DNA from 2 places in the Pseudoalteromonas sp. bablab_jr010 genome. Region 1 is predicted to be linked to the other one. Evidence: predicted binding sites of a transcription regulator. Region 1 holds the regulator's gene; the other holds the start of a gene.
What was found. Region 1 encodes LexA, which represses DNA repair genes until DNA is damaged. Its sites were predicted from a motif close to TACTGTATNNNNATACAGTA; they were not measured.
Positions count from the first base shown of each region.

Region 2: ruvC (crossover junction endodeoxyribonuclease RuvC) is a predicted target of LexA. The motif match lies at 2,462-2,481, and genes of this name have one in related genera.

Region 1 covers NZ_JACDWV010000029.1:76,782-81,837, forward strand. Annotated here, with positions in the region: gene ctaD (cytochrome c oxidase subunit I) at 1-1,106, opposite strand, end outside; gene coxB (cytochrome c oxidase subunit II) at 1,106-2,248, opposite strand; gene lexA (transcriptional repressor LexA) at 2,686-3,303, opposite strand; gene JIG37_RS01070 (hotdog fold thioesterase) at 3,465-3,902, shown strand; gene JIG37_RS01075 (hypothetical protein) at 3,910-4,290, opposite strand; gene JIG37_RS01080 (hypothetical protein) at 4,449-5,056, shown strand, end outside.
Region 2 covers NZ_JACDWV010000070.1:12,875-17,930, reverse strand. Annotated here, with positions in the region: gene ruvB (Holliday junction branch migration DNA helicase RuvB) at 253-1,257, opposite strand; gene ruvA (Holliday junction branch migration protein RuvA) at 1,265-1,885, opposite strand; gene ruvC (crossover junction endodeoxyribonuclease RuvC) at 1,887-2,411, opposite strand; gene JIG37_RS05525 (FtsX-like permease family protein) at 2,549-5,050, opposite strand; gene JIG37_RS05520 (ABC transporter ATP-binding protein) at 5,040-5,056, opposite strand, start outside.

The DNA of each region.
Region 1 (5,056 bases):
CCTAAGGTGAATAACACAATAAAGGCGATGGCAAACATCATCGGAATTTCGAAGCTAATTGAACCGCGCCACATGGTGGCCACCCAGTTAAACACTTTAACGCCCGTTGGCACCGAAATGAGCATGGTGGCGTACATGAAAAACAACTCGCCTGCCACAGGCATCCCAGTGGTAAACATATGGTGTGCCCAAACGATAAAACTTAGCAGCGCAATCGATGAAGTTGCATACACCATAGACGCGTAGCCAAATAGCTTTTTGCGCGAGAAGGTAGGTACGATAGTCGATATAATGCCAAAGGCTGGTAAAATCATGATGTACACTTCAGGGTGACCGAAGAACCAGAAAATGTGCTGGAACATCACAGGGTCGCCCCCACCGGCTGCATCAAAAAAGCTGGTTGCAAAGTATTTATCGGTCAACACCATAGTGACCGCCCCTGCTAAAACAGGCATAACAGCAATTAACAAAAATGCAGTGATTAACCATGTCCAAACAAATAGCGGTAGCTTCATCCACGTCATACCCGGCGCTCTTAGGTTGACGATGGTCACGATAACGTTAATCGCCCCCATAATTGAGCTGATACCCATGATATGTACAGCAAATACAAACAGTGCGGTGTTGTCGTTACTGTAAGTGGTGGAGAGTGGTGCATAGAAAGTCCAACCAAACGCAGGACCGCCACCCGGCATGAGTAACGAAGCTAAGAGGATTAAAAATGCGAAAGGCAATATCCAAAAGCTCCAGTTATTCATACGTGGTAAGGCCATATCCGGTGCGCCTATCATCATAGGTACCATCCAGTTTGCAAGCCCAGTGAACGCGGGCATAACGGCACCAAACACCATGATCAAGCCATGTACGGTAGTCATTTGATTAAAAAAGTGCGGATCGACTAACTGTAATCCAGGCTGAAACAGTTCAGCGCGGATCACCATTGCCATTGCTCCACCAATTAAAAACATGGTGAGTGAAAAAATCAGGTATAAACTCCCGATGTCTTTATGATTGGTGGTGTAAAGCCAACGCTTAAAACCTTTAGCTGGGTAATGATGGTCGTGATGCGCATGCCCAGTTGCTTGCTCGTTAATAACGTTACTCATTAGTTCGCCTCCGCTGCTGCATCAATCGCGGCTTGAATTTGACTCGGTTGGATAACATCGCCGGTGTCATTACCCCACGCGTTTCGCTTATAAGTAATAACCGCAGCAAGTTGCTTAATTGAAAGCTGTTTATCAAACGCTTGCATTGCTGTGCCAGGCTTACCGTGTAACACAATATCTATGTGATCTTTTACATCACCTAATACAATCGGGCTGCCTTTAAGTGCTGGAAATACGCCAGGTAGGCCCATACCGGTAGGTTGGTGGCATGCAGCACAACTAGCCATGTAGACTTGCTCACCCAAGGTCATAAGCTCTTCTTTCGGTAATGTTTGATCAAGCAAAGCAGCATCCGCTGCGGCCGCATTGGCTTTTTCTTGCTTAGCATCTGCAAGCCAATTAGCAAATTCATCTTCAGGTAAGGCTTTCACCACAACAGGCATAAAGCCATGATCTTTACCGCATAACTCAGCACATTGGCCACGGTACACGCCTGGCTCGTTAATACGTGTCCACGCTTCATTGATAAACCCAGGATTTGCATCCTTTTTAACCGCAAAATCAGGCACCCACCATGAATGAATTACATCGTCTGAAGTCATTAAAAAGCGAACTTTTTTATTGATAGGAAGTACTAGCGGTTTATCTACTTCAAGCAAATAATGCTCAGTTTTCTCTGCTTTGTTGTCTATTTGGTCTTTTGGTGTAGATAGAATCGAGTAATAAGCAATGTCTTCACCCATGTACTCATAATGCCACTTCCATTGTGAGCCCGTCACTTTAATGGTGATATCGGCTTTAGAGGCATCTTCCATGGCAATTAAGGTTTTTGTGGCAGGCACAGCCATGGCGATTAAGATGACAAATGGAATGGCAGTCCAAAGTATTTCAACTTTTGTACTTTCATGAAATTGGGCAGGCTTGGCCCCTTTGGATTTACGGTGGTGTATTAAAGCCCAAAACATCACCGCAAATACGATGATGCCGATTACACAGCAGATAATAAATATCGTCATGTGTAACTCATAAACATTATTACTTATATCGGTCACCCCTTTACGCATATTGTATTGGCTATTTGCCAATGCAAGCTCAGGAAGTGCAAACAATATAAGCCACAAGGCGTAACGCAGTTTACCCATGTGACGGCTCCTTTAGATGCTATTGCAAGACGCAAAGCGAAAAGGCGATACAGCAAGGTGCCCATTCGTTTTTCTTATTGTTCAGAGCGACTACGTATCATTTTGACCCACTTATGATACCGACCCCATGACTAACACCTCGCACATTTTTGTGTCTTTTTATTAATTAGGTGTTAATACAGTGTATTAACCAATTAGTTAAAAAATGACCAATAAGCAAGTTTTAATGATAATAAATGTTTATTTTGGTGCAGAAATAACAACTATAATCAGCGCGTTATTTAATGTTTAGGAGTAAAAACGAAATATAAAAAGAGAGGAAAACTGCGCCATATAAGGCTTTAAATGAAGAGTAAGGATTCACAAATCCTAATTAAGTAGTAAAATTTCAGCGGCGCACCAAATTGAGTCAATTTGATGCACCAAATTGGGAACAGTTACATCCAGTCAGCGTTACGAATAACACCTACCGCTAACCCCTCGATGTTGAACGACTCATGCTCAAGGTCAACCTCAATAGGCGAAAACTCTTCGTTCTCAGCGTGTAAAAGTACTTTGCGACCCGCTTTTTCTAGACGCTTAACTGTTACATCTTCATCGACTCGAGCTACAACTACTTGCCCGTTTTCAGCAACTTGTGTTCTGTGTACTGCAAGCAAATCGCCATCCATAATACCAATGTCTTTCATACTCATACCATTTACACGCAGTAAGAAATCGGCTGCAGGTTTAAATAATGAAGGATCAACTTGGCAGTGGCTTTCAACATGCTCTTGCGCCAAAATAGGTTCACCAGCTGCAACACGGCCAATTAAAGGTAAGCCTAGTTGCTCTGGCTCATCTTCTTCAATTAACTGAATACCGCGACTCGCCCCAGGCTTCATTTTGATCATGCCTTTTTTAGCCAGTGCTTTTAGGTGTTCTTCAGCAGCGTTGGCACTTTTAAAACCTAATGTTTGAGCTATTTCAGCACGCGTAGGTGGCATGCCTGTATCTTTAATAAAGACTTTAATTAGTTCTAAAATTTGCGATTGGCGTTTAGTTAATGGGCGCATACAACTGGTTTTCCATACAGTACATTTAACTGTGAGTATATACAGTTATTTGAAAATCGCAAATTTAAATTAACCCCATCATATTGCTACAAAACTAACATTGAACCACACCGAAAGATGCCATAAGGTATTAGCTTTAATTAGCAGGCTAAGGAAACACAATGAGTATTTGGCACCACCCAATCACGTTAGAGCTTTGCAAAGAGCTAGAACAAGGGATCACCGGTCAAGGCACTTTAATGAAAACTATGGGCATTGAGGTGACTGAAATTGGTGATGATTATTTAATGGCAACTATGCCTGCTATTCCTGAGCATCATAACCCTATGGGTATGGTTCATGGCGGAGCAAACGTTGTATTAGCAGAGACAGTGGCAAGCTATGCAGCCAATTTCGTGGTTGATTTCAATAAGTTCTATGCTGTTGGCCAAGAAATTAATGCCAACCACATGAAAGCGTCACGCAAAGGAACGTTAACAGCAACAGCAAGACCGCTGCATTTAGGTAAGCGAACATCTGTTTGGGATATTAAAATTACCAATGCCGCAGGAGAGCTTTGCTGCGTATCAAGAATGACCGCAGCTGTTGTAGAGCGATAAATTCTGGCTATTTTTCAATAGGATAAATAGTAATTTCAATCCCTGCACCAATTGCTGAGATACGTAACAAGGTGTCGGCATGCAGGGGTTGGTTAAAGCATTTAGGCGAATTACCTGATTCAAAGCCTATATCAAATGTACGCTTTGAGCACGATAACCACTGTTTTAATGCATTGCGCGAGCAAGACTCAATAAGCTCGCAAAGCTGGTTAATGGCTTTATCTGGAGAGCTGATATCTGCGGTTGCTTCAATACGTGCTAGTTGGCGGTATTCATCTTGGTCATAATGTAAAACCATGGCGTTTTTCTTCAAATCAGCAACAAGCGCACTAATATCGTGCTTTGATTCAAGCTCCAGATCTACATTTAAAAATTGAATTTCCGACATACTCTCGTTTTTACCCTCTGTTGATATCGACTGAAACTTTAACTCAGTTTTGTATATATACCAAATCTAGAATACAGTTAATGCGACATTATGCCGCATTGGCAATCTAGCTAAACAACTTAAAATAGCGCCCACATAACAATAATAACGGGGTAATAATGAATAAACGCCTGTTTAAGTATGCTCGTAAAGGGCATAAATGGCTTGGCTACTTACTTGCTTTACAGATCTTTTTTTGGCTCTTAGGTGGGCTGGTAATGAGCTCATTACCACTTGAAAAAGTGCATGGCAAACATTTGGCTAATCGCAGTTTAAGTAGCCCATTTTTATTGTCAGACTACTTAGCATCTGTTGATAAGATAACAGCGCAATTTGAGCAAATTGAAGGTATTAAATATAGCCATTTTTTAAATACCCCGATTATAGAAGTTACATCCTCTAGCGGTACGTTTACTTTTGATGGCAGAACAGGTGCTAAAATGCCTGCACCGAGTAAAGCGCAAATCATTGAAAATGCGCAAGCTCACCTGCTTATTGACGCAAAAATAACGCAAGCGCAGTTATTAACAAAAGGGCCTAGAGAAGTCGGTCACAAAGCCAATGTTTGGCAAATTAGCTTCGATGATTGGCGATCAACAACCTTATATTTAGATAGCCAAACCGGTAACCTTATTACTGTGCGCAGCACCCTGTGGCGCATTTTCGACTTTTTCTGGATGCTACACATTATGGATTATGATGAGCGTGAGAACTTTAACAATCCACT
Region 2 (5,056 bases), on a different contig from region 1:
CATGTGAATTACAGATGTTAAAATGAGACAACAACCCAGTGGTAAGCGGTAAGCGGTAAGCGGTAAGCGGTAAGCGGTAAGCGGTAAGCGGTAAGCGGTAAGCGGTAAGCGGTAAGCGGTAAGCGGTAAGCGGTAAGCGGTAAAAATCTACTTACCCGTTGGATACAAGCAATTTATCTCGATAAAAAGCAGCCCTTTCGAGCTGCTTGATACTTATAGCTTAAAGCTTGTAACTAACCGCGGGGTTTTTAGTTATTTTTCTGGCGTTAATCCAAAGTGCAGGTAGGCAATGTCTGAAACAAGTCGTCCGCGTGGGGTGCGTTGTATAAAGCCTTGTTGAATTAAAAACGGCTCTATCACATCTTCAATGGTTTCTTTTTCTTCGCCAATTGCAGCCGCTAGGTTATCAAGGCCAACGGGGCCGCCCATAAATTTTTCGATAATAGCTAGCAAGTATTTTCTATCCATGTAGTCAAAACCGCTTTTATCGACATCAATCATATCGAGGGCTTGCTCGGCAACTGTAGCATTCACTTTACCGTCTGATTTCACTTGGGTGTAATCACGAACGCGGCGTAATAAACGATTCGCTATGCGCGGTGTACCACGTGAGCGCTTGGCGATTTCTGTAGCGCCTTCATCGCACATGGTTAAATCTAAAAAGCTTGCTGAGCGAGCAACAATTTTTGAGAGGTCTTCAACTGAATAAAACTCTAATCGCTGTACGATGCCAAAACGGTCTCTAAGTGGTGAGGTGAGTGAGCCTGCACGCGTTGTTGCACCAATTAAAGTAAATGGTGGCAAATCAAGCTTGATTGAACGTGCTGCAGGGCCTTCACCTATCATGATATCCAGCTGATAATCTTCCATTGCTGGATACAAAATCTCTTCGACTTGCGGGCTCAAACGGTGAATTTCGTCAATAAACAGTACGTCACCTTCTTCAAGGTTCGTTAAAAGTGCGGCTAAATCCCCTGCTTTTTCAAGCACTGGCCCCGACGTTGTTTTAATATTAACGTTAAGCTCGTTGGCAACAATGTTTGCAAGTGTGGTTTTACCAAGACCCGGTGGACCAAATATTAATAAGTGATCCAGCGCTTCGCCACGATGGCGAGCAGCCTCAATAAAAATTTCCATTTGCTGCTTAACATGCGGCTGGCCTGTGTAATCGGTTAACAGTTTTGGTCGTATGGCACGATCAACACTGTCTTCGTTACTTTGTTCACTCGCATCTATTAAGCGATCTGCTTCAATCATGGTTTACTCACAACATTGATTTTAGAGCTTCTTTAATTAGAACCTCGGTCGTCATATCTGGTTTGTTCACTGTTTTAACCGCTTTTTGTGCTTGCGGTAGCTTATAGCCTAATGCCACAAGTGCTGATACAGCATCATCAGCAGCATTATTTGCTACTAGGGTATCATCACTTGATGGCTCAATGACGGCATTATCGCTAAATGGTGTAAATAAGTCATTACCCCAATTTTTAAGCCTGTCTTTCATTTCGAGCACTAAACGCTCAGCCGTTTTTTTACCAACGCCCGGTAGTTTAACCAGTGTGGTCGCATCTTCATTATTAACACAACTAACAAATTGCTGCGCCGACATACCCGATAAAATAGCTAGACCAAGCTTTGGCCCTACACCATTGGCTTTTAAAAGCTCTCTAAATAAAGCGCGTTCGGTTTTGTTGTTAAAGCCAAATAATAGCTGGGCATCTTCACGTACCACAAAATGGGTATAAATAATCGCTTGCTCACCCACTGCCGGTAAATCATAAAAGCAAGTCATGGGCATTTGTACTTCGTAGCCTACACCACTTACTTCGATAAGAATTTCTGGTGGCTGCTTTTCAACAAGTAAGCCATTTAATCGACCAATCATATTACTTCCTTAATCGTCCTCTTACGGTTTTGCTCGCACTGCCCGCAAGTTTTATTAAATTTTGTTCTGAGTGTGCATGACAAATAGCAATTGCTAAAGCATCTGCGGCATCGGCTTGAGGGGTACCTGGCAGCTTTAAAATGTTTTTAACCATATGCTGTACTTGAGACTTATCGGCTCCGCCATTACCTACAACGGCCTGCTTAATTTGCCTAGCCGAATATTCATAAACTGGCAGCTCTGCCATTGAAGCACCAACGATAGCAGCGCCGCGTGCTTGACCGAGCTTAAGCGCTGAGTCTGGGTTGTGTGCCATAAACACTTTTTCGATAGCAAAACTGTCTGGGGAGAATTGCTCTACCAATTGACTGATCCCTTGGTAAATCATTTTTAAGCGTATCGGAAAATCGTGATCGGCCAATTTAATGCAGCCACTGCCTAAATAAGTGAACTTAGCACCTTGGTGGGCAATCACGCCGTACCCTGTTAATCGTGAACCAGGATCAATCCCTAAAATAATCGCCAACTAACTGACTCGTCTATTATCATTATTATCTGCGGTTAATAATGCCAGAGCACTGTATAAATTACCAGTAGCCAATTGCAATTCATAAAAAATGCCCGCAATTGCGAGCATTTTATAGTCAACCTTAATTAAGACATTTACGCGAGCGAGCGTAATAAGCCTTGGGTATTTTTTCGCATTGTGCGGGCTATCATCAAATAACCTAAACATGCCACAAATAAGCCCCCGACTGCTGGGCCAATAACCCAAATATGAGGGTGGAACTTACCTGCTAAATCGAACATTTGTTTTTGCACTATTAACAGAGCGATGTCACTGACAATGGCAGCGACTAAACCTGCAGTAACGCCTAATAATAAAAACTCATATAAGGTGGCATTTTTAATTAAGCGCCCTTTCGCACCTAAAGTTCGCAAAATAACAATCTCTTGCATTCGCTCACCCAAACTTGCTTGTACTTGTGAAATAAGTACTAAAGCGCCACAGGCAACCACAATCGCTAGTACAAAGCCAATCGCTAACGATACTTGCTCTATGGTTGAGCGAATTTGTTTAATGAAGCTTTCAACATCTATCACGTTAACCGTTGGGTATTGACGCATTAGCTCATTAAACTCACGTTTTTTCTCTGCTTTTACATTCACTGATGAAATATAAGTAGCCGGGAAACTCGCTAGCACATCAGGGCTTAAAATAATAAAGAAGTTAGGTTTAAGTGTGGTCCAATTAACCTTACGTACACTGGTAATTTTTGCGTCAAACGATTGCGCACCAATTAGGAAAGTAAGTGTATCGCCTATTTTTACATCAAGGCGTTCAAGCATCGACTCTTCGACCGATGCCTCGGCCACTGAGTTTTCACTAAACCATGCACCGTCGATAAGCTCGTTTTGATTAGGTAAGTCTTTACGCCAAGTTAGGTTTAACTCACGGCCAATACCAGAGCGGGCTTCTTCGTCTTTCTTTTCGTTGTCTTCTTGCGATACTTCGCGGGCAACCAGCTCGCCATTAACAGCGTTTACGCGACCACGCACAACCGGATAGAAATCAGACGTGGGCATATCCTTTTGCACTAAGAAGCTAGTAATAGGCTCTAACTCTTGCTCAGTAATGTTCACTAAAAATGAATTAGGGGCATTTTCGGGAAGCTGCGACTGCCAATCCGAAATCATGTCGTTCTTAAGTACAATTAAAAACAGTAATAGCTTGATAGCCAAAGCAAAGCTAATTAATTGCACAGCATTCACATTGGCACGCTTTTGAATTGACGCAATCGCCAATGACCAACTGTTGCCCGGGCTCAAGCCAAGTTTGCGGCCACCACCAAAAATAACCTTTGATAAAGCAAATAACACCGCAATTAAAAATGCCGTCGAAAGGAACAAAATTGCACTAATTTTGATGTTGTTACTAAATAACCACATCAGTAAAAACACAGTAAGCGCCGACATAGTAAGGTGCACTTTACTTACCAATAAACGGTCGCCTAAGTTACGGCGAAGCACACGGAGCGGCGGAATATCAAATAAATCGAGTAGCGGTTTAATTGAAAACATAACCGCACAAATCACACCCGTGCTAATCGCAATGATCCAAGGTTTTGCCGATGCACTCGGCAATGCTGAGCCCATGGTTTGTGCCAAATAATCAGTGGCAATCGCTTGTAAACCATAACCAATCAGTAAACCCACAATCACCGACATTGAACACACAAGGCTCAAATGTAATAAATAGATTTTACGGATCATCGCGCGGCTACCGCCAAGCGTTTTCATCATAGCAACTGGGTCGTACTGACGTTCACAATACCGTTTTGCCGATACCGCAATAGCAACAGCAGCTAAAATAATGCCTAGCAAACCAGCTAGCAATAAATAACTCTCGGCACGATTTAAACTATTAGAAATAGGTGACTGGCGGTCTTTAACACCATACCAACGTTGGTTTTCTTTCATCTGTGGTTTTAACCACGCATAAAAGGTATCTAAATTGTCTTTTTCGCCAGCATAAAGTTGACGGTAAAACACTCGGCTGCCGGGCTGAATTACCTCTGTTACAGCAATGTCTGCTTCATTGATTAAGATTCGCTGGCTGCTCGAGAACACATTAAACGGTGCATCAGGCTCTTCGGCTACAACATGACTAGCCGTAAAAGTAGCAGCACCAAGCTCTACTTTATCGCCCACTTTAATGTTTAGCGCATAAAACACAGATTCACTTAACCACACTTCACCACGACTTGGGATGTCGTTTGTTACTTCTGGTTGACCAGTCAGGCTAGTTTTTACTTTTAACTCGCCTTTTAACGGATAGGTGTTTGATACCGCTTTAACCGAGCCAAGTTGCATTTCGTCACCGGCAAATAACATGGTATCGAAGTAGGTTATTTTAGCGGTGCGTAAGTTTTCTTGGTTGGCTTTATCTAAAAACTCAGCAGGCAATGCATGGTTACTCGCTAAAACGCGGTCAGCGGCAATAAAGGCGCTGCTTTTTTCTTCAATACTTTGACCAATTCGGTCGGTAACCATAGACAGTGTTAAAACAGTGAGAACAGCTAAGGCTATTGCTGCACTGATCACTGTTAATTCGCCACGCTTAAACTCACGTGAAAACAGTTTTAGTGCTAATTTAGCCCACATTCGCTT